3 regions of the Xanthobacter nonsaccharivorans genome follow, and region 2 is predicted to be linked to each of the others. Evidence: predicted binding sites of a transcription regulator. Region 2 holds the regulator's gene; each other region holds the start of a gene.
The links. The regulator LexA, encoded in region 2, represses DNA repair genes until DNA is damaged. The targets are predictions, from matches to a motif close to TGTTCNNNNTGTGTTCNG.

Region 1: the regulator LexA is predicted to act here: its motif matches at 3,506-3,523, upstream of V5F59_RS00545 (YifB family Mg chelatase-like AAA ATPase).
Region 3: the regulator LexA is predicted to act here: its motif matches at 5,432-5,449, upstream of V5F59_RS24520 (PA0069 family radical SAM protein).

Annotation. Positions count from the first base shown of each region.
Region 1 covers NZ_CM195526.1:120,139-127,772, forward strand. The annotation lists gene olsB (l-ornithine N(alpha)-acyltransferase) at 1-865, opposite strand, end outside; gene V5F59_RS00540 (hypothetical protein) at 1,223-1,840, shown strand; gene V5F59_RS00545 (YifB family Mg chelatase-like AAA ATPase) at 1,919-3,451, opposite strand; gene V5F59_RS00550 (class I SAM-dependent methyltransferase) at 3,588-4,370, shown strand; gene gshB (glutathione synthase) at 4,841-5,785, opposite strand; gene V5F59_RS00560 (YraN family protein) at 6,010-6,399, opposite strand; gene rsmI (16S rRNA (cytidine(1402)-2'-O)-methyltransferase) at 6,392-7,336, opposite strand; gene hypF (carbamoyltransferase HypF) at 7,437-7,634, opposite strand, start outside.
Region 2 covers NZ_CM195526.1:2,474,385-2,482,018, forward strand. The annotation lists gene V5F59_RS11390 (M20 aminoacylase family protein) at 1-943, shown strand, start outside; gene V5F59_RS11395 (sulfurtransferase TusA family protein) at 1,045-1,293, opposite strand; gene gltX (glutamate--tRNA ligase) at 1,290-2,708, opposite strand; gene V5F59_RS11405 (ComEC/Rec2 family competence protein) at 2,930-5,218, shown strand; gene lexA (transcriptional repressor LexA) at 5,376-6,086, opposite strand; gene V5F59_RS11415 (molybdopterin molybdotransferase MoeA) at 6,248-7,462, opposite strand; gene moaC (cyclic pyranopterin monophosphate synthase MoaC) at 7,511-7,634, opposite strand, start outside.
Region 3 covers NZ_CM195526.1:5,361,425-5,369,058, reverse strand. The annotation lists gene V5F59_RS24550 (glycoside hydrolase family 18 protein) at 1-375, opposite strand, end outside; gene V5F59_RS24545 (exopolysaccharide biosynthesis polyprenyl glycosylphosphotransferase) at 402-1,817, opposite strand; gene V5F59_RS24540 (NAD(P)(+) transhydrogenase (Re/Si-specific) subunit beta) at 2,063-3,469, opposite strand; gene V5F59_RS24535 (proton-translocating transhydrogenase family protein) at 3,480-3,935, opposite strand; gene V5F59_RS24530 (Re/Si-specific NAD(P)(+) transhydrogenase subunit alpha) at 3,935-5,083, opposite strand; gene V5F59_RS24525 (aa3-type cytochrome c oxidase subunit IV) at 5,118-5,270, opposite strand; gene V5F59_RS24520 (PA0069 family radical SAM protein) at 5,566-6,756, shown strand; gene V5F59_RS24515 (VOC family protein) at 6,764-7,237, shown strand; gene V5F59_RS24510 (TetR/AcrR family transcriptional regulator) at 7,325-7,634, opposite strand, start outside.

The sequences.
Region 1 (7,634 bases), 2.4 Mb from region 2:
GCCATTCCTCCGGCGCCAGCGCATTGTGGTGAAGGAACGAAAGCGGCAGCGCGAGCTCCGCCGGGTCGGTGCCCTCCAGGCTGGCGCACCCGAACATGGCGTCGATCTTGTTGCGCAGGATGTAGGTCCATACCCCGTGCCACAGGAGCTCCACCGTGCGCTTGTTGCGGTAGGGCTTCAGCACGCATGAGCGGCCAAGTTCCAGGAACTTGTGCGTCGGATGGGTGTCGATGACCCGGGTCACGTCGAATTCGCCCTGGGTGTAGAAACCGCCATGACGCCCCGCCACTTCCTGCCGCAGCAGGCGGTAGGTGCCGACGACCTTGGGCTTGCGACGGCCGAGCACCATCTTGCCGGCGTCATGATCCAGCACCAGCAGGTGCTCGCAGATGGTGTCGAAGCTGTCCATATCCCGGCGGGCGATGCGCGCCGTCGCGTCCGGAACGGCGGACATTTCCTCGTAGAACACCTTGTAGCGGAGCCGTTGCGCGCGGCGCACATCCCGCGCCGTGCGGGCGAGCCGGACCTCCAGAGCGCCGATGCGACCGAGGACGATGCCGTCCTCGTCATGCGGCAGCGCATCCTTGTGACGGATCCCGGAATAGGCCCGCAAATCGGTGACGAGCTTCTGGGGGGCGGGCAGCAGCGGCTTATCGCCGGCGAAGATGGGGCCAATCTTCTCGAAGGGCGCAGGCAGGGGCCCGCTCGTCCCGAACAAGGGCACGCGCCGCCCCGCAGGATCCCGGGCGAAATCCCTGGCCAGGTCCTTCGCGAAGTCCTTGGCCAAGTCGCGGGCGACGTCGATCCCGCGCCCGACGAGGGCTGGCAGGTTGAAGCCGGGCTCCGTCTCTCCGGAACGTTTCATGTAACGACCCCCTCCCAGAGCCGCCACTGGCGGTCACCGAACGATAATCCGGGGCGAAGCCAGCGTTTAGCGGGCTTCGCCGCCTCGGTGGCCGCGCGCCATGAGGCTTTCAGGCCGTCATGAAACCGAGCGTAACGTGCTACGCGCACCCGCCCCGCGCCGGCGACCCTCCTCATCCTCCGCCTCGCGAGCGGCAGGATGTGAATGTTACCAACACCATAATTTTCCAACGGTCATGTGACAATGGCGTGGGTCGCCCCTGTGGTGCATTGCTTGCCGCCGGAGGGTCCTGGTGGTACCCGCAGCCAGGGGGCGACGCCGGCGATTCCTCGCCACCGCCCGGATGCACGGGGGCATATGAACATGAAGACGGTCGCCAACGCCGCCGCGGCGCTGTGCCTTGCTGCCGGCCTCGCATGCCCTGGCCCACTGTTCGCTCAGGCCCCGCTGCGGCCGACCCCTACCGAGGTGAACAGCGTCTTTGTCCAGGGTGTCGGTCAGGTGACGGTCTTCACCTACCGGGCTCAGTTCGTGTCGGCGGATCCGGCAACCCGCCGCGTGGTGCTGGAGCTTCCCAACGGCCGGCGCTGGGCGGTGATCGCCCCGCCGATCATCGGCGACCTGACCGCTTTCGAGAATGGCCAGACGCTCATCATCAGCGTCGCCCCCGGCGAGGTGACCGGGCTGGGCAAGGCGCGCCAGGGCCGGCCGGGCGAGCTGGTGAACGAGGTCGCGCTGAACGCCGGCCTGCCGGGCTGGCCCGAAGGCTTTGGCGTGCGCGAGGTGACGATCACCACCATCTTCGTCGATATCAACAAGCAGAACGGCACCGTCACCTTTGAAGGGCTCGACGGCGTGGTGCGGACGATGAAGGCTGCCAACCCCAATGTCCTGGCCGATCTGCAGCAGGTGGAGCCCGGCGACCTCGCCCAGATCTCCTATCTCGAAGGTCTCACAATCAACGCCATCCGTTGACGCCTTCAGGTTTGCGCCCGCCGCGTTGGCGGCGACCCGCGGCCAGGGCATGGTGATTGGTATCATATTACGCTCGGCTCAGGCCGCGGCCCGAGGCCGTTCGGCCGCCGCGCGGTAGGCCAGTGCTTCGGCGAGGTGGCGGCGGCCGACCGTCTCCATTCCGTCGAGGTCGGCAAGGGTCCGGGCCACCTTCAGCACCCGGTGGTATCCACGGGCGCTAAGGCGCATGGCGTCCGCCGCATCGCGCAGCAAGGTCATGCCGGCGGCGTCGGGGGTGGCCACCTGCTCGAGGAGAGGGCCGGAGACCTGCGCATTGGTGTGCACGTCCGGCCGCCCGAGGGCGGCGTAGCGCTCCATCTGGATCTCCCGCGCCAGGGCCACCCGCGCCGCCACCTCCCGCGAGCCTTCGGCGGGGGCCGGCAGGACCAGGTCCGAGGCCGAGACGGCCGGTACCTCCAGATGAAGGTCGATGCGGTCGAGGAACGGGCCGGAGAGGCGTGCCTGGTATTCGTCGGCGCAGCGTGGGCCGCGCTTGCAGGTGAAGCCCGGCTCGCCCGCCCGGCCGCAGCGGCACGGGTTCATGGCCGCGATCAGCTGGAAGCGGGCGGGGTAGGTGACGCGGTGGTTCGCCCGCGCGATCAACACATCGCCGGTCTCCAGAGGCTGGCGCAGGCTGTCGAGCACCTGGGGCGAGAATTCGGGCAGCTCGTCCAGGAACAGCACGCCGTTGTGGGCGAGGGAGACCTCGCCCGGCTTTGCCTTGGCGCCGCCGCCCACCATGGCCGCCATGCTGGCCGAATGGTGTGGCGCGCGGAACGGGCGACGGTCCATCAGCGCGCCGTCCTCGATGGCGCCGGCCACCGATGCGATCATGGACACGTCCAGCATCTCCGCCGGGGTGAGCGGCGGCAGGATTGAGGGCAGGCGCTGCGCCAGCATGGACTTGCCGGCCCCCGGCGGGCCGATGAAAAGCAGGTTGTGCCCCCCGGCCGCGGCCACCTCCAGCGCCCGCTTGGCGGTTTCCTGGCCCTTCACGTCCTTCAGGTCGAGCATGGAGTCCACCGGCGCCTTCATGCGCGGCTCGGGCCGGTTCATCACCTGGCGACCGGTCATGTGGTTGGCGAGCTGGATGAGGGATTGCGGCGCCAGGATCTCCATCTCCGGGCTCGCCCAGGCGGCCTCCGCGCCGCACGGGGCGGGACAGATGAGCCCGTGGCCGCGGGCGTTTGCCCCGATGGCGGCCGGCAGCACGCCGGCCACCGCCGCGATGGCGCCGTCGAGCGCCAGCTCGCCGACGACGGTGAAGCCGTTGAGGGCATCGGAGGGGATGGCGCCGATGGCCGCCATCAGTCCCAGCGCGATGGGCAGGTCGTAATGGGAGCCTTCCTTGGGCAGGTCCGCCGGCGCGAGATTGACCGTGATGCGCCGCGCCGGGAGGGCCAGGCCGGAGGCGATGAGGGCGGCGCGCACCCGTTCCCTGGCTTCGGACACCGCCTTGTCGGGCAGGCCGACGATGGTGAAGGCCGGCAGGCCGGCGGCGACATGCACCTGCACGTCCACGGGGCGCGCGTCCACCCCCTCGAATGCAACCGTTGCCACCCGCTGGATCACAGCCCGCCCCCCTCTGGACTGTCCCTTACGGTAACGGAGGCTGCCCCTTGCGACAAGAACGAAAGTGGAACAATTTCGCTTGCGCGTCCGGTTGGCGCAGATATGCTCCGCAGGATTTCTCCGGGAGGTCGAGGTCATGGGCACGGAAGCTGTGGGCACGCGCGGCCACGAGGCACATGTGGCGCAGATGTTCGGCCCGCAGGCCGCGGCCTATGTGGCGAGCGCCGTGCACGCGCGCGGTGCGGACCTGGAAGCCCTCGGCGCCCTGCTGGAGGAGGCCCGGCCCGGCCGCGTGCTCGATCTCGGGTGCGGCGGCGGGCATGTGAGCTTCGCGGCGGCGCCGTTCGCCGGCGAGGTGGTGGCCTACGATCTGTCCGAGGACATGCTGGCCGCGGTGGCGGCGGAGGCGGTCCGCCGCGGGCTCGGCAACATCGCCACGCGGCAGGGCGTCGCCGAGCGGCTGCCGTTTGACGACGCATCGTTCGACATGGTGGCCTCGCGCTTCAGCGCGCACCATTGGCGGGACGTGCCGGCCGCGCTCCATGAGGTGCGGCGCGTGGTGAAGGCCGGCGGCCTCGTGGTGATGATGGATGTGATCGCGCCCGACTGGCCGGTGGCCGACAGCTTCCTGCAGGCCGTCGAGATCCTGCGCGATCCCTCCCACGGGCGCGACTATTCGGAGGCGCAGTGGGTGGATTTCGCCGAGGGCGCGGCTCTGCGGCCCATGCGCTCCGCCCGTCGGCGGCTGCGGCTCGACTTCACCTCCTGGGTGGAGCGCATCCGCACGCCGGAGCTGCACGTGGCCGCCATCCGCTCTTTGTTCGCCGGCGCGAGCACGGATGTGGCAAGCCATTTCGAGATCGAGGCGGACGGCTCCTTCACCATCGACACGCTGACGCTGGAGCTGGAGGCGGTCTGACGCGGGGGTGATGCTGATCGGGGCGGCGCGCCCCGAGGGCAGGGGCGTGCCGGAGCCGGCGCTGGGGCCTGCCTAGCCGGGAGCGGTTCAGGGCGTAATCGGCCGTGTGGGCGCAGACGGCCCCGGTGCTCGCCCTTCGCGGGAGGGTGGAGCGCTTGGTCTGCTTTTTCTCGAGCCCGGCCGCCCGCGCCCCTCGATCGGGAGGGTGCCCAGGCTTTGCTGTGCGGGGGCGTCCCTCGCGTTCCGCGATGCCTCCCCGGGCTGGTCGAGGGCGGCAGCGGGGAAGGTGAGGGTCACGCCGGCCGAGCCTCGCTGCAGAATTCGTTGCAGAAGATGACGAGGTGAAGCCCTTGCGGTGTCGCATGGGGAACGCTTCCGAACGCGTCCGCTCGGCTCTTCCTCCCTGCTCCAGCCGGGCAAATAAGGAGGAGAGGGAGGGCACACTCGGGGCGCCGCGGGGGTAGCGGCCTTCAGCCGGCGCGCTTCTCCTCGATCCGGTCCCAGATCTGGGCGGCGATGTCCGGCCCGCCCAGCCGCTTGATGGCGCGCAGGCCCGTGGGGGACGTGACGTTGATCTCGGTGAGATTGCCGTCGATCACGTCGATGCCCACGAAGATGAGCCCCATCTTCTTCAGCGAAGGTCCGATGCGGGCGCAGATCTCCAGTTCCCGGTCGGTGAGATCGGTGGGCCGCGCCGCCCCGCCCCGCACCATGTTGGACCTCAGGTCCCCCTCGCTGGGCACGCGGTTCACCGCGCCGGCGGCCTCGCCGTCCACCAGGATGATGCGCTTGTCGCCGTGCTTTACGGCGGGCAGGAAGCGCTGCACCACCCAGGGCTCGCGGAAGGTCACGGAGAACAGGTCGAACAGCGAGCCGAAATTGAGGTCATCGGCGGTGAGGCGGAAGACGGCGGCACCGCCGTTGCCGTAGAGCGGCTTCATCACCACGTCGCCGAACTCGGCGCGGAAGGCCTTGATCTCGCTGAGGTCGCGGGTGATCAGCGTCGGCGGCATCAGGTCGGGAAACTCGGTGACGAAGATCTTCTCCGGCGCGTTGCGCACATGGGCCGGATCGTTCACCACGAGCGTCTTCGGGTGGATGCGCTCCAGAAGGTGGGTCGCGGTCACATAGGCCATGTCGAAGGGCGGGTCCTGGCGCATCAGCACCACGTCTATCTCGCCAAGCGGGATGCGGCGCGTCTCGCCCAGAGCGAAGTGCGCGCCCGCCTCGTCCTTCACGGTGAGCGGCTCCACCGTCGCGAACACCACGCCGTCGCGCATGGCCATGCGGTCGGGGGTGTAGTGGAACAGCGCGTGCCCGCGCGCCTGGGCTTCCAGCAGCAAGGCAAAGGTGGAATCGCCGGCAACGTTGATGTTGGCAATGTGGTCCATCTGGACCGCGACCTGAAGGGCCATGGCAATCTCCGGTCCCCGCGGGAGTCCGCCGGGGCGAATGGGGCTTCACCTTATCTATAGCCGCGATGGCTGCCCCGCCACCTCCCATGCCGATGGCCGCGGTCCTTGAGGAGGACCGAGAGGGTGTCGCCATGGCGCCGCGCGGGCTTGCGCCACGTGGCTCCTGCGTCTGGCGCATCGGCCTCTGGTTTCAGGTCTGGAGCGCCCGGAGCTTCAGACCGGCCTCACCACTCCGCCTCGAACGCCCCGGGCAGGTGCTCCGCCGCGCCGGTGCGGGCGATGAGAACGGCGTCGAACCGCATGTTCAGCGTCGCAAGCTCGGGATGGGCGGCGAGGTACGCCTCGGCCGCGGCGGCGATGCGCCGGCGCTGGCGCGGCAGGATGGAATAGGCGGCATCCGCGATGTCGGCGCGCTGCTTCACCTCGCAGAAGACGAGAAGGTCTCCCTGCCGGGCGATGAGGTCGATCTCCCCCGCCTTGGTGCGCACCCGCCGGGCGATGATGTCAAAGCCGTGCGCGCCGAGCAGGGCCGCCGCCCGGGTCTCGGCCTGAAGGCCGCGGTCGTGGGCGGCGCGGCGGCGGGCCTTCTGCGCAGGGCCCGAATTCTCAGCCATCGCCCTCCGCCTCGGCGCGGCCGCCGGACAAAGCCAGCGCGCGCGCATAGACGTCCCGCTTCGGCCGGCCGGTCATGGCGGTGACGGTGGCCACCGCATCCTTCAGCGAGCCTTCCTTCAGGGCGCGGGCGAGGGCCTCGTCCACGGCATCGTCGCCGGCCGCCTCTTCCAGCGGCGGGCCGATGACGAGCACGATCTCGCCCTTGGGCGGTTCCACGCCCGCGTAATGGGCGGCGAGGGCGGGCAGCTCGCCGCGCCGCACCTCCTCATAGGCCTTGGTCAGCTCCCGGCAGACCGCGGCCTTGCGCGGACCGAGGCGCTCGGCGAGGTCGGCGAGGCTCTCGGCAAGGCGCGGGCCGCTCTCGTAGAAGACGAGAGTGGCGGGCACGTTCGCCAGCGCGCCGATGCGGTTCTTCCTTTGTCCGGATTTGGGGGGGAGGAAGCCGTCGAACAGGAAGCAGTCGGTGGGCAGGCCCGCCGCCACCAGCGCCGCGAGCAGGGCCGAGGCGCCGGGCACCGGGTGCACCGTATGGCCCGCCTCCGCCGCCTCCACCACCAGCTTGAAGCCGGGATCGGAAACGAGCGGCGTGCCGGCGTCCGAGATGAGGGCCACGCGCTCCCCGGCCGCGAGCCGCGCCAGCAGCTTCGGCCGGGCGCTGGCGCCGTTGTGGTCGTGATAGGGCACGAGCGGGGTCTGGATGGCGTAGCGGTCGAGCAGGCGGCGGGAGATGCGGGTGTCCTCGCAGGCGATCACGTCCGCCGCCGCCAGGGTCTCCAGCGCCCGCACGGTCACGTCGGCGAGGTTGCCGATGGGCGTCGCCACCACGTGGAGGCCGGGCGCGAGGGCGTGGGCGGACACTTCGGTGCCGGCGAGGAGGTAGGTTTTCGGCCGCGCGCCGGAGGCATCCGGCGCAGGCGAGCGGTGCGGGCTGGTCATGGCGCCACCATAGTCCCGCGCAAGCGGAACGGGAACGCCCCGCCGCCGGGGTTTCGCCGCGGCCGTCGCGATCCGGCTGGTGGCTCAATCCGTCGGCCGCTCAGCTTATGTGCCGGGCGGCCGCCACCACCGCCTGGCCGAAGGCGAGCCCGCCGTCGTTGGCGGGTACCTCGGCGGGGACGAGGGTGGCGAGGCCGCGTGCTGCGAGGCGGCGGGCCGTCTCCTCCAGCAGCCGGGCGTTCTGGAACACGCCGCCGGACAGGGCGACGGTGCCGATGCCCTCTTTCTCAGAAATGCG
Region 2 (7,634 bases):
CGCGGACATGGACGCCCTGCCCATCGTGGAGTGCACCGGCGCCGCTTATGCCTCGCAGGCGCCCGGCAAGATGCACGCCTGCGGGCATGACGGGCATACCGCCATGCTGCTGGGTGCGGCGCAGCACCTGGCCGAGACACGGGCCTTTTCCGGCACCGCCGTGCTCATCTTCCAGCCGGCGGAGGAGGGCGGCGCGGGCGCCAAGGCCATGATCGACGACGGCCTGTTCACCCGTTTCCCCGTGGACGAGGTCTACGGCATGCACAATCTGCCGGGGCTGGACGTGGGGCGCTTCGCCATGCGGGTGGGCGGCATCATGGCCTCGGCGGACCACATCGAGATCGAGATCGAGGGGCGCGGCGGCCATGCGGCGCGCCCCGACCAGGGCGTGGACGTGGTGCTGGTGGGCGCGGCCATCGTCACGGCGCTCCAGCAGGTGGTCTCGCGCAATGTGGACCCGCTGGAGGCGGCGGTGGTCTCCATCGCCATGTTCCACGCGGGCGAGGCGGACAACGTGCTGCCGCCGGTGGCGAAGCTGGGCGGCACGGCCCGCACCCTCGATCCCGGCGTGCGCCTGAAGGTGCGCGAGCGCATCCGCGCCATCGCGGAGGGGGTGGCGGCCGCCTACGGCGCGACGGCGAAGGTCGTCTTCGGCGAGGGCTATCCGGTGACCCGGAATCACGCGGCCCAGACCGCCTTCGCGGCGGAAGTGGCGGCGGAGGTGGCTGGAGCCACCGAGGTGGACCCCGCCGCGCCGCCGCTGATGGCGGCCGAGGATTTCGCCTACATGCTGGAGGAAAAGCCGGGCGCCTACATCTTCATCGGCAACGGCCCGTCCGCCGGCCTGCACCACCCGCAATACGACTTCGCCGATTCCGCCATCCCCTTCGGGGCGTCCTACTGGGTGCGCCTGGTGGAGCGCGCCCTGCCATTGGCAGCGTGAGGCGAACCAGCCCGCCGGCGCGAGGCCGATAACTCGCCGGCGCGAGGCGCGCCCGGCATTGCCGGCGGACGACCCTTGAGGTCACTGGTGACGTGAGGCCATCAGCCCGCCTTGCGCAGGATGAAGGTCAGCAGGCCTTGCTGCACGGTGCGGGCCTCCAGCGTGGCGCCGGTCTCCTGCGCCACATGAGGAATGTCGATCACCGCCATGGGGTCCGTGCAGGTGACGACGAGGCGCGTGCCGGCCGCAGCACCCGCCAGAGCCTTGCGGGTGCGCAAGGCGGGCAGGGGGCACTTGAGCCCCTTCAGGTCCAGCTCGACGATCGGGGGAAACGCGTCCCCCGCCGTCATGCCGCCTGGTCCCTCAGCCGGCCGAGGCTCTCGTCCCGCCCAAGCACCACCAGCACGTCGAAGATGGGCGGGGAGGTGGCCTTGCCGGTAAGCGCGGCGCGCAGCGGCTGGGCCACGGCCCCGAGCTTCACGCCCTGCGCCTCGGCATATTGGCGCACCACCGCCTCGGTGGCTGTGGCCGTCCATTCGGGTGCGGCTTCCAGCAGCGGCAGCAGGCGGCCGAGATGGGCGCGACCGTCCGCGGAGAGCAGGCCCGCAGCCTTCTCGTCCAGAGGGATCGGCCGCTCGACGAAGATGAAGTCGGCGTTGTCCAGAAGCTCCACCAGCGTCTTGGCGCGCTCCTTCAGCCCCGGCATGGCGGCGGCGAGCTGGGCGCGACGTTCCGCGGTCATGCGGGCGAGACGGTTCTCCGCATCCGGCAGATGCGGCACGAGGGCCTCGACGGCGGCGAGCAGCTCGGCCTCGGAAGAGCCGCGCATATACTGCCCGTTGAGGCTCTCCAGCTTCTGGAAATCGAAGCGCGCGGCGGAGCGGCCGACCTTGTCCAGGTCGAAGAAGGAAACCATTTCCTCGGTGGAGAAGACCTCCTGGTCGCCATGGCTCCAGCCGAGGCGCACCAGATAGTTGCGCAGCGCGGCGGGCAGGTAGCCCATGTCGCGATAGGCATCGACGCCCAGCGCGCCATGGCGTTTGGAGAGCTTGGCCCCGTCCGGCCCGTGGATGAGCGGGATGTGCGCCATGTGGGGCACATCCCAGCCCAGCGCGCGGTAGATCTGGGTCTGGCGCGCGGCATTGGTGAGGTGGTCGTCGCCGCGGATCACATGGGTGATGCCCATGTCGTGGTCGTCCACCACCACCGCCAGCATGTAGGTGGGGGTGCCATCCGAGCGCAACAGGACGAGGTCGTCGAGGTCCTTGTTCGGGAAGGTGACGGTGCCCTGCACCATGTCCTCGATCACCGTCTCGCCTTCCTGCGGCGCGCGCAGGCGGATGACGGGCGCCCGGTCGGTCGGCCGCTCGGAGGGATCGCGGTCACGCCAGCGGCCGTCATAGCGCGGCGGGCGGCCTTCCTTGCGGGCGAGCTCGCGCATCTCGTCCAGCTCCGCCGGGGTGGCGTAGCAGGGATAGGCATTGCCGCGCACCAGCATTTCCTCGACTGCGGCGCGGTGCCGCTCGGCCCGGGCGAACTGGTAGATGGGTTCCTCGTCCCAGGTGATGCCCAGCCATTCGAGGCCTTCGATGATGGCGTCGATCGCCTCCTTGGTGGAGCGCTGGCGATCCGTATCCTCGATGCGCAGCAGCATCTTGCCACCGGTGTGGCGGGCATAGAGCCAGTTGAACAGGGCGGTCCGCGCCCCGCCGATATGCAGGAAGCCGGTGGGGGAGGGGGCGAAGCGGGTAACGATCTGCGACATGCGGGAACTCGGCGAGGCTCGATCCGCACAACGCGGACCGGACAGGCGGGGCGGCACCGGCGCGGCACCATCGGCACCGGCGCGTGGCGTGTGAGAGGCGCCCGTGTAGCATAGGCGCCGGGCACAAGGAACAAGCGGCGTTCGCGGGCGCGCACGTCGGGGGCGGCAGGTCTGCCGGGCAAGCGGGTCGGCGGGAGATGGCCGGGCGGGGGTCGGGAGGGATGGGCGCAGGGCATCCGGGCACGGGCCCCTCGGGGGCGGGCGACGGCGGGGCATCGCCCCGGCGCGCGGGTGCCCGCGCCGGCGTTCTGGACGACGCCCGGGGGAGGGCGCAGGGCGCGCTGCTCTCCGGCCTGCGGCAACGCGGCGACGCCCTGTGGACGCGCATCGCCGCAGATGCGGCGGTGGAGGCGCAGTCCGGGCGGCTGATCTTGTGGCTCCCCGTCGCCTACACGCTTGGCATCCTCGTGTATTTCGGCGCATCGCGAGAACCGTCCCTGGCCGTGGCGCTGCTGGTGACGGCGGCCCTGGCGGTTGCGGCGGGATTTGCCCGGGCGCGGCCCTTCGCCTTCGGCGCGCTGGTGGCCATGGGCGCCGTCGCCGCCGGATTCACCACCGGCGCGGCGCGCACCGCGTGGGTGGACCATGCCGCCATCTCGACCCCGCCCAAGGGGCCGGTGCGCCTCTCGGGCTACGTGGAGAAGGTGGAGCATCGCGCCAACGGCGACCGCATGCTGCTGCGGCTCGATCCGGGGCCCATCCGCGGGCTCGATCCCGTGCCGGAGGTGGTGCGCCTCAGCCTGCGGCGGGGGTGGGCTCCGCCGGTGGGCACCCATGTGACGCAGCTCGCGCAACTCCTGCCGCCCCTCGGGCCCGCCATGCCCGGCGCGCACGATTTCGGCCGCGTCCCCTGGTTCAGGGGAATCGGCGGAGTGGGGTTCGGCTTCGGCCGGCCAAAGCCGGCGGCGGCGGCCGAGCCACCCGCCCCGGTACGCCTCGCCATGCTGGTGGATCAGGTGCGATCCGGCCTTGCCGAGCGCATCCGCGCCTCGCTTTCCGGAACGGCGGCGGAGATCGCCATCGCGCTCGTGGCCGGCGACCGCTCCGCCATCCCACCCCAGGTGGAGGAGAGCATGCGGGTGTCAGGGCTCACCCACATCCTCTCCATCTCCGGCCTGCACATGGCGCTGGTGGCGGGCACGCTGTTCGCGCTGGTGCGGGCGGGGCTCGCCCTCGTACCGGGGCTGGCCTTGCGCCTGCCCATCAAGTCCGTGGCCGCGGTGATCGCATTGGCCGGCAGCGCGGCCTATCTTGCCTTGTCCGGCAACGACACGCCGGCACAGCGCTCCTTCGTAATGACGGCGCTGGTGCTGGGAGGCGTGCTGGTGGGGCGGCCCGCGCTCACCTTGCGCACGGTGGCGGTGGCGGCGGTGGTGGTGCTGGCGCTGACCCCGGAAGCGGCGCTCGACCCGGGCACGCAGATGTCGTTCGCCGCCACCCTCGCTCTCGTCGCCGCCTACGAGCGGCTGCGGCCCCTGCGCGCGATACCGCGGCCGGACGGAATCGCCGGGCAGGTAACCACATGGCTCGTGCTGCTGGTGGGCGGCACGGCCCTGACCTCGCTGGTGGCGGGCCTTGCGACCGCGCCTTATGCGATCTTCCATTTTCAGCGCGTGGCGCCCTACGGCCTGCTCGCCAATCTCGCGGCCATGCCGGCGGTGTCCTTCCTGGTGATGCCGTTCGGCCTCGTCGGCGTGTTGCTGATCCCCTTCGGCTGGGACCATCTGGCCTGGCCGGTGATGGGCCTCGGCATCGACATCATGGTGGAGGTCTCGGATCGAATCGCGGCCCTGCCCGGGGCCGACATCCGCGTGGATGCGGTGAGCCCGGCCACCCTGGCCGCCCTCAGCCTCGCCTTGGTGATGTTCTGCCTCCTGCGCGGCGTGCTCGCGCTCGGAGCCGCCGTGCCCCTCGGCCTCGCGCTGGCCTTCGCCGGCCCGCCACCTCGTCCGGACATATTGGTGGCGCCCGATGCGCAGACGGTGGCGATCCGCGGCCCGGACGGGCGCCTGTCGGTGCTTGGCGGGCGCAGCCAGCGGCTGGTCGTGGAGCAGTGGCTGACGCGCGAGGGGGATCGCCGCCCGGCGGGAAGCAAGGGACTGGACCAGGCCTTCACCTGCGATCCCCTCGGCTGCACCGCACCCTTGCCGGGCGGCGGGACCATCGCCGTGTCACGTCAGGCGGAAAGCCTGGAGGCGGACTGCCTGGAGGCGCGGATCATCGTCAGCCGCGATCCGCCGCCCCGCACCTGCCCCGCCCGCGTGCTCACGCCGGACCGGCTGGTGCGATCGGGCACCATCGCCTTCTTCTTCACGGACGGAAAGCTGAGAGAGGAACCCACCCGACGTCCCCATGTGGATCGTCCCTGGATGCCCCGTCTGCCGCCCCTTCCGCCCGAACCTGAGCCGGGAGCCGCGGAGGACGCCGCTGCCGACGCGGCTTCCGAATGAGCCCGAAGCCACGGCTCGCCTCTCACCGAGGGATGAAGCTGGGGTGAGGAGCGTATGCCTTGCGAGCCGGCACCCCCGTTGAGCATGAAGCGCCGCCGCCCCTCACCCCGTCCCGGCCTCCCGGCCGCCAGCCGGGAGAAATCCTTGCCCTGCGCTCTCAGTAGCGCCGCATCAGACCGATGAGCCGGCCCTGGATGCGCACCCGGTCGGGCCCGAAGATCCGCGTCTCATAGGCGGGGTTGGCCGCCTCGAGGGCGATGGAGGCGCCCTTCTTGCGCAGGCGCTTCAAGGTGGCTTCCTCGTCGTCCACGAGGGCGACCACGATATCCCCGGTATCGGCCGTGTCGCACTTGCGGATCAGCACCGTGTCGCCGTCGAGGATGCCGGCCTCGATCATGCTGTCACCGCGCACTTCGAGAGCGAAGTGCTCGCCGGTGCCCAGCATCTCGGGCGGAATGTTCAGCGTGTGGCTGCGGGTCTGGATGGCGGAGATGGGCGAGCCGGCGGCGATCCGGCCCATGACGGGCACCGCGACGGGGTGGGTTCCGTCGTCATCGTCCATCACCGGCCGCACCTTGCCCAGGCTGCCCTCGATCACGGCCGGGGAGAAGCCACGGCTCGCGGCCTGGGCGGAGGCGAGGCCGGGGGCCACGCTGTCCGGCAGGCGGACCACCTCCAGGGCGCGGGCGCGGTTCGGCAGGCGACGGATGAAGCCGCGCTCCTCCAGGGCGGTGATCAGGCGGTGGATGCCAGACTTCGAGCGCAGGTCCAGCGCTTCCTTCATCTCGTCGAAGGAAGGGGGAACGCCGGTTTCCTTCAGCCGCTCGTGAATGAAGCGAAGCAGGTCGTATTGCTTGCGCGTCAGCATTCCATCGCCCCCGTGATTGCCCCCCGGCCGCCGTCCGGCGGCGCGGGCCGCGCCTGTTTCACCCTGGCACGCCCACCGCGGGCGATGCGAAACAAATCATGAACAGTTCTTATCTGTTCCTTTTGTGTTCCGCAAGTGGTGAAGGCGGGGTTAAAGCCGGATCAATCCTCGAACGGAATGATCTCGCACGGGTCGCCAGCCTTTGCCGCCGGGGCGAAGGGAGCGCGGATGAGGAGGCAGTCTGCGGCCGCCAGCACGCTCAGCATGGCGCTGTCCTGCGAGGCGAAGGGCGTCACGTGCACGGAGCCGTCGGCGTGGCGCTCCATCCGCGCGCGCATGAAGTCGCGGCGGGCGTCGTTCGCCGCCACCTCCACCGCGAGGCGGGCCGGGGCGGTGAGCGGACCCGGAACGCCATCTCCCTGCAGGGCCCGGACCAGCGGCATCAGGAACACCATGGCGCACACGTGGGAGGACACCGGATTGCCCGGCAGGCCCAGCACCCGCACGCCGGCCTTGCGGCCATACATGAGCGGCTTGCCGGGCCGCAGCGCGATCTTGTGCACCGAGAGGTCCACCCCCTCCGCCCGCAGCGCCGGGGCCATCAGGTCGTGGTCGCCCACCGAGGCGCCGCCGGAGGAGACCAGGAGATCGAACTCGCCGGAGAGCGCCCGCGCCACCACGGCGCGGATGGCGGCAAGGTCGTCGCCCACCAGGCCGAGATCCGTCACCTCGGCCCCGGCGCGGCGGGCCAGCGCCGCGAGGCCGAAGGCGTTGGAGACGACGATCTCGCTGTCCTTGCCGGTGCCCTGGCCCGGCAGCACCAGTTCGTCGCCCGTCTGGATGAGCGCCACCCGCGGGCGGCGGGACACCGGAACGGTCGCATGGTCCATGGCGGCGGCGAGCATGATGTCGCGGCCGGAGAGGCGGCGCCCGGCCTTGAGGCCCGGCATGCCGGCGCTGAAATCGCAGCCCTTCAGCCGCACGTTGCGCAAGGCAGCGGTGGGGGCGGTGGTGGTGACCCTGTCGCCGTCGCGGCTGGTGTTCTCCTGGATCACCACCGTGTCGGCGCCCTCGGGCACCACCGCGCCGGTGAAGATGCGCACGGCTTCGCCCGCGCCCACGCTGCCCGAGAAGGGCCGGCCGGCGGCCGATTCGCCGATGACGGTGAGGTGCGCCGGCGTCTGGGCGATGTCGGCGCCGCGCACCGCATAGCCGTCCATGGCCGACATGTCCGCGGGCGGCTGGGTGCGGCGGGCGGGCAGATCCTGCGCGAGCACGCGGCCCGCCGCAGCCGCGACCGGCACGTCCTCGCTGCCCAGCGCAGAAACCTCACCGATAACGAGGCCGACGGCCTCCTCGACGCTCATCAGCGCCATCCTGCGCCTCCCGCTGTCGCGCTTCGTCCCATGGAATGCCCCGCCGTTTCAGTCCATCGGCGGTTCGGCGCGGAAATGCCCGCTGCGGCCGCCGGATTTCTCCAGCAGCCGGATGCCTTCAATCCGCATGCCACGATCGACCGCCTTCGCCATGTCGTAGATGGTGAGGCAG
Region 3 (7,634 bases), 2.5 Mb from region 2:
GACGCCGTCCGCCCCGAGGTCCTTCACCAGCCGGGCGAGGGCATCGAAATTGCGGGCGTCCCAGCCGAAATGCCCCCAGCCGCCCACCGACACCAGAACCCGCACGGAGGGCTGGTGCCGGCGCAGCTCGGCGATCGCAGCCTTCAGCACCTGCCCGGAAAAGGGGAACTGGAGCCCGGTGCCCGCAAGATCGAGGTTGCCGGCATAGGTCATGTCGGGCCGGGCGAAGCCGAGGGCCACGTGGGTGATGTAGCCGGGAAGCCGCGCGAGGCGCGTTGCGGTCGGGCTATCCGTCCTCACCTCGGTCCACGAGGTGAGATAGGCAAGAAACGGCCGCCCGCCATCCTCGGCCCATGCCGCGGACCGCCCCGCCACCAGGCCCACGACCGCGAGGACAAGGCTCAGAAGACGGACGGCCCGGCCATGCCCTTGGTGATGGTGAGCAGCATGATTCTGATGTCGAACCATATGGACCAGTGCTCGATGTAGAAGAGGTCGAGCTCCACGCCGCGCTCGGCCTTCTCCAGGGTGTTGATGCCGCCGCGCATGCCGTTGATCTGCGCCCAGCCGGTGATGCCCGGCTTCATGCGGTAGCGCGCCACATACTGGCGGATCGCCTCGTAGCGCACGTTGGTGGCCACCTGCATGTTGGGAACGTGGGGGCGCGGCCCCACCACGGACATCTCGCCCTTGAGGACATTGATGAGCTGCGGCAGCTCGTCGATGGAGGTCGAGCGCAGGAACGAGCCGACCTTGGTGATGCGGGGATCGTTCTTGCGCGTGCCCTGGGAGCCGTCGTCCCCCGGGTCCACCCGCATGGTGCGCAGCTTGTAGCACTGGAACACCCGGTTGTTCAGGCCGACCCGCGGCTGGCGGAACAGAATGGGTCCCGGAGAATCGATCTTGATGGCGAGGGCCGCCAGAAGAAGGATCGGCGCGGTGAGGATGAGGCCGATGGTGGCCACCACATAATCCTCCACGCCCTTGAGCAGCCCGAGCGAGCCCTTGAGCGGCTGCTGCTGCACCTGAAGGGCCGGCTCGCCGGCGATCCGCGTGAGGTTCGCGTAATTGAGGCTGAAGCGGTCGGGATCGAGCTCCACCATCACGTCGGCGGCGATCTGGTACATCTGGTTGGCGATGGAGCTGATCGCCCGGGGATCGTTCCAGCTCTTGGTGACGACCACCATGTCGACCGGATTGTGCTTCACATATTCCAGGAGGTCCTTGAGCCCGCCCAGCACGGGCAGCCCGTCTGCCTCCGCCGACGGCGCGGTGGCGCCCGGCTCATGGGTATCATCGAACAAGGCGGTGAAGCTCAAAAGGCCGTCCTCGCCCTCCTCCTCGCGGTAGCGGCGGATGAGGTCACGGGCCCGGCCCAAATCCCCGATGAGCACCACGTTGCGCCGGAGCACGGCATGGCTCTGCACCAGCATCATGCCGATCCGCACCAGGACAAGGCGGCCGAGGATGAGCGCGACGGCCGTGGCGATGCCCCAGTTGAGCAGGGCCATGAGGTTGGTGCTGCCGATGGGGATCAGCGCAAAATAGCAGATGGCCACCACCGCCCCGGCGGGCACGCCCGCCACCACCAGATGGCCGATTTGTCGCAGTGGCCGCACATAGTGCTCCACCCGATAGCCGCGGCCGATCTGCAGGATCTGGACGAAGGTGACGGCCCCGAGCACCCACAGGATCGCCATCTGGCTCCAGGAGAGGAATTCCCACCGCCAGTGAACAAAGGCCGCGGCAAGCGCCGCCATGGCGAGGTCACAGAGAAGGACGAGCCTGTTGACCAAGCCATGGGTCCAACGTGTCATCGTCCCCAGATCCCCACGAAGCGAACGCCCGAACATCACACGTCACGGTACTTGCTTCTGCTTAAGAAGACGTGCCCCGTCAAGGCGTACCGAAGTCAAACTGGAATGGAAGAACGGCATTGCGCCATCGCCGGGTCCGGCAGATGCCGCACTGCAACCGACCGGGCAACGCAAAGGGCCGCCCCGCGGCTGCGGAACGGCCCTCGCGTGGATGGCAACGGCCCGGGTGGGCCGCCACCCGATGCTCAGTGCCCGAAGGCCTTCACCACGTCCTCGGTGACCTTCTTGGCGTCGCCGAAGAGCATCATGGTGTTGTCCTTGAAGAACAGCTCGTTCTCGACGCCCGCATAGCCGGCCGACATGCCGCGCTTGATGAAGAGCACGGTCTTCGCCTTCTCCACATCAAGGATGGGCATGCCATAGATGGGCGACTGCGGGTCGGTCTTGGCCGCCGGGTTGGTCACGTCGTTGGCGCCGATGACGAAGGCCACGTCCGCCTGGGCGAACTCGGAGTTGATGTCCTCGAGCTCGAACACCTCGTCGTAGGGCACCTGGGCCTCGGCGAGCAGCACGTTCATGTGGCCCGGCATGCGGCCCGCCACCGGGTGGATGGCGTACTTGACCTCGACGCCCTCCTCCTTGAGCAGGTCCGCCATCTCGCGCAGGGCGTGCTGGGCCTGGGCCACCGCCATGCCGTAGCCGGGCACGATGATGACCTTCTCGGCGTTCTTCATGATGTAGGCCGCGTCGTCCGCCGAACCCTGCTTCACCGGGCGGGCTTCCGTCTGGCCGCCGCCGCCGGCCGCCGCGGCGTCGCCGCCGAAGCCGCCGAGGATGACGGAGATGAAGGAGCGGTTCATGCCCTTGCACATGATGTAGCTGAGGATGGCACCCGAGGAGCCCACCAGCGCGCCGGTGATGATCAGCGCGGTGTTGCCCAGCGTGAAGCCGATGCCCGCCGCCGCCCAGCCCGAGTAGGAGTTCAGCATCGACACCACGACGGGCATGTCCGCGCCGCCGATGGGGATGATGAGCAGGCCGCCGAGCACCAGCGACAAGAGCGTGATGATCCAGAACAGGGTGATCGAGCCGGTGAGCACGAACGCCACGATGAGGATCAGCAGCAGCAAGGCGAGGCCGGCATTGATGAGGTGGCGCGCCGGCAGCATGATCGGCTTGCCGCTCATGTTGCCGTTGAGCTTGGCGAAGGCGATGATGGAGCCGGTGAAGGTGATGGCGCCGATGGCCACGCCCAGCGACATCTCCACGAGGCTCGCCCCGTGCAGGTGGCCGGGGTCGCCGATGCCGAAGGCGCGCGGCGCATAGAGCGCAGCCGCCGCCACCAGCACCGCCGCGAGGCCCACCAGCGAGTGGAAGGCCGCGACCAGCTGCGGCATCTGGGTCATGGCGATGCGCTTGGCCACCACCGCGCCGACGCCGCCACCGATGGCGATGCCGGCGATCACCAGCACCCAGCCGATCCCGTCGGACGGCGGGGAGAGGGCGAGCGTGGTGAGGATGGCGATGCCCATGCCCACCATGCCGAACAGGTTGCCCTGCCGCGAGGTGGTGGGGTGGGAGAGGCCACGCAGGGCCAGGATGAAGAGAATGCCTGCGACCAGATAGAGCAGGGCGGCGAGGTTCGCGTTCATGTGCCCCGCCTCACTTCTTCTTGGAGTACATGGCGAGCATGCGGCTGGTCACGAGGAACCCGCCGAAGATGTTCACCGAGGCAAAGACGAGGGCGACGAAGCCGAAGATGCGCGCCCCCCAGGCATGGCTCGAATCGCCCACGGTGGTCACGCCCACCGCGAGCAGCGCGCCCACCACGATCACCGAGGAGATGGCGTTGGTGACGCTCATGAGCGGGGTGTGCAGCGCCGGGGTCACCGACCACACCACGTAGTAGCCCACGAACACCGCGAGCACGAAGATGGACAGGCGGAACACGAACGGGTCGATGGCCCCGCCGGTGGCGGCATGGGCCGCCGCACCGAGGGCGGTGGCCGCCTGGTCGGCATAGGCCTGGGCGGCCATGGCCGCCTCCCGGGCAATCTCTGCGGCGGCGCGGGCCTGTTGGGCGGCGTCGGCCGCGGTCTGGGCTGAGACGGGATTCATCAGGCCGCTCCCTCTGGCTTGGGTGCGAAGTTCGGGTGCACGACGGCGCCGTCGCGAGTGATGAGCGTGGCCTTCACCAACTCGTCGTCCCACTTCACGGCCAGGGCCTTGGAGGCCTTGTCCACCATGGTCTCGAAGAAGTTGAAGAGGTTCTTGGCATAGAGCGGCGAGGACGAGGCGGCGATGCGGCCGGGCACGTTGAGGTGGCCGACGATCTTCACCCCGTTCACCTCGACCACCGCACCGGGCACCGCGCCCTCCACGTTGCCGCCGCGCTCGACCGCGAGGTCGACGAGCACGGAGCCCGGCTTCATGGAGGCCACCATCTGCGCCGTGATGAGGCGCGGCGCGGGCCGGCCCGGGATCAAGGCGGTGGTGATGACGATGTCCTGCTTCTTGACATGCTCGGCGACGAGGGCGGCCTGCTTGGCCTGGTACTCGGCCGACATGGGCTTGGCGTAGCCGGCGGCGGTTTCCGCCTGCTTGAACTCCTCGTCCTCCACCGCGACGAACTTGGCGCCGAGCGAGGCGACCTGCTCCTTGGCGGCGGGGCGCACGTCGGTGGCGGTCACGATGGCGCCGAGGCGGCGGGCGGTGGCGATGGCCTGCAGGCCCGCGACGCCCGCTCCCATGATGAAGACGCGCGCGGCGGGCACGGTGCCGGCGGCGGTCATCATCTGCGGCAGGGCGCGATTGAACTCGGCGGCGGCATCGATGACGGCGCGATAGCCGGCAAGGTTCGCCTGGGAGGAGAGCACATCCATCACCTGCGCGCGGGTGATGCGGGGCATCAGCTCCATGGCGAAGGAGGCGACCCCGGCGCGAGCCAGCGCGGCGAGCGCCTGGTCGTTGCCATAGGGATCGAGAATGGCCAGCAGCAGGGCGCCCGGCTTATAAGACGAAAGTTCGGCTTCCGTCGGACGGCGCACCTTCAGTACCACGTCGGCGCCGTTGAGCGCATCGGCAGCCGAGGCGGCGATGGTGGCGCCGGCAGTGACATAGTCGGCATCCAGAATGCCAGACTTCACGCCCGCGCCCGTTTCCACCGCCACGCTGGCGCCAAGGCCCACGAGACGCTTCACCGTATCCGGGGTCGCAGCAACCCTCGGCTCGCCGAGATCAATCTCGGCGGGGACAGCGATTTTCATAAGGAATGTCTCCGGGGTCCGGCCGGTCAGCGGCTCAGAGGAGGAAGATCCACATCAGGACAAGGATCGCGACCACGCTTACCGCCCCCCATTTGGTAAGGGCGGTGAACAATGCGTAAGTGCTCTCGTGTTCAGCGTAGTCGTTGCCGTCTGCGATGGCATACTCGGTCGTGGCGTGTTCAGCCATCTTTTCCCCCTGCTCTCAGCGTTTCCATTGGCCTTTAGCGGACTTGCGAATTTCTGGCAACCGCATTGTGGTGTACAATATGCCAGTTGCGCGCTCCAAGGAGGAGGGCAAGGCGGCGCAACCGTTTGTGACGCATGAAAAAGGTTCTCACAAGCCCCACATGTTCTTGTTATGTTCCATTTGGGGTGCTACCTTTTTTCTCATGAGCGCGAACCTCGAAACTCGCATTTTGCCACCCGGCGCCACGCCCGCGGCCAAGGAAGCTCCCGCGCGGACACGCAAGGCGGCGCCGAAGGTGAAGAAGGCCGCCCCCTTCACCGCCGGGGAGCCCCGCGCGAACCGGGTGCTCGGACGCCTCGCGGAGGAGCGGGCGGCGCCCGCCGTCCCCCCGGAGCTCCACGGGGAGAGCGGCACCACGGTGGAGGATGCACGCCGGCGCGGCCGGGGGGCTCTGTCCAACGTCCCCGGCCGGTTCGAGCCGGCGGCCCGCGTGCTGTTCGATGACGGATGGCAGAGCCTCGACGACCTTCCGCCCTTCAAGACGGAGGTGACGGAAGAACGGGCGCGCACGGTCATCACCCGCAACCAGTCGCCGGACATCGCCTTCGACCGCTCCATCAATCCCTATCGGGGGTGCGAGCATGGCTGCATCTATTGTTTCGCGCGTCCGACCCACGCCTATCACGGCCTGTCCGCCGGGCTCGATTTCGAAACCAGGCTGTTCGTGAAGCCCGACGCGCCCGAGCTGCTGGCGCGGGAACTCTCCCACCCCAGCTACCAGCCCCGCGTCATCGCCATGGGCACCAATACGGATCCCTACCAGCCCATAGAGCGGCGTTACGAGGTGACGCGGCGCCTCCTGGAAGTGCTGGCCGACTTCGGGCATCCGGTGGGCATCGTCACCAAGTCCGCTTTGGTGGCGCGGGACATCGACATCCTCGGCCCCATGGCGGAGAAAGGGCTGGTGAAGGTGGCCATTTCCGTCACCACCCTCGACCCGCACCTCGCCCGCACCATGGAACCGCGGGCGGCAAGTCCCCATGTGCGGCTTGGCACCATTCGCCGGCTCGCCGATGCCGGCATTCCAACCGCCGTGCTGGTCGCTCCGCTCATCCCCGCCCTCAATGACAATGAGGTGGAGCGCATCCTCGATTCGGCCAAGGCCGCGGGGGCGAGCGAAGCGGGCTATGTGACGCTGCGGCTGCCGCTGGAGATTGCCGATCTCTTCCGCGAGTGGCTGGTGGCGCATTTTCCGGACAAGGCGCGCCACGTGCTGAACCTCATCCGCCAGATGCACGGCGGGAAGGATTATGAATCCGCCTTCGGCAAGCGCATGCGCGGCGATGGCCCCTATGCCTGGACCATCGGCCGGCGCTTCGAGATCGCGGCGCGCCGGCTCGGCCTTGCCGGGCGGGGAATGAAGCTCACCACCGCACACTTCCGCCGCCCCCGCCCGGCGGGGGAGCAGCTCTCCCTGTTCGACTGAGGACGCCGTGGCCGAAGACACCCCAACCGCAACGCCGTTGCCCCGCTTCGCCCTGCATCTCGTCACGCTGGGCGTTGCCGACCTGGACCGGGCCTGCGCCTTCTATGCAACCATGGGGCTGGAGCGGCGCGACCTGGACGGCGGCGGCGTCGCCTTCTTCCGCGCCGGGAATGTGGTGCTCAGCCTCTATCCGCGTGCCACGCTGGCGCAGGATGCCACGCTCCCCGATACGTCGCCGGAGCGGTTCTGCGGCCTCACGCTCGCCTGCAACGTGGCGAGCGAGGAGGACGTCGGACAAGTCATCGGCCGTGCCGTTGCCGCCGGCGGAACGCTGGTCAAGCCGGCGCAGAAGGCGTTCTGGGGCGGCACCAGCGGCTATTTCGCTGACCTCGACGGGCATCTGTGGGAAGTGGCGCACAACCCCTTCTTCCCGTTCGACGACGAAGGTCGGCTGGTGGTGCCGGAGCGATCGGGCACCTGATCCGGGCACGCTCCAACTTTTTGAATAAAGACGACTGAACCACCCTTTTTGGATCGCTTGGGCGCTTCAACAAGAGCGGATCCCGAGCTAGGAGCCTGTCCGAGGCGCATAAGCCCGCAGGAAGACCCGCACCGCGCCGCGCACCGATTTTTCCACGGCCGCCGGATCAAGAGCCGTTGGAGAGCCCACCAGCACGGGAATGGTCACCCCGTCCTTGCACAAGGTGAGAAACTGGCTCGCGGCCTGCTCCACATCCTCGATCTCGAGAACGCCCTTCTCAACCTTGGCGGCGAGGAATGCGGACAGGCGGCTGACGCCCTCGCACGGCCCCGCCTCGAAGAAGCGCCGGCCGATCTCCGGGAACTTGGCCGAGATGGCGATGACCGTTCGCAGCAGG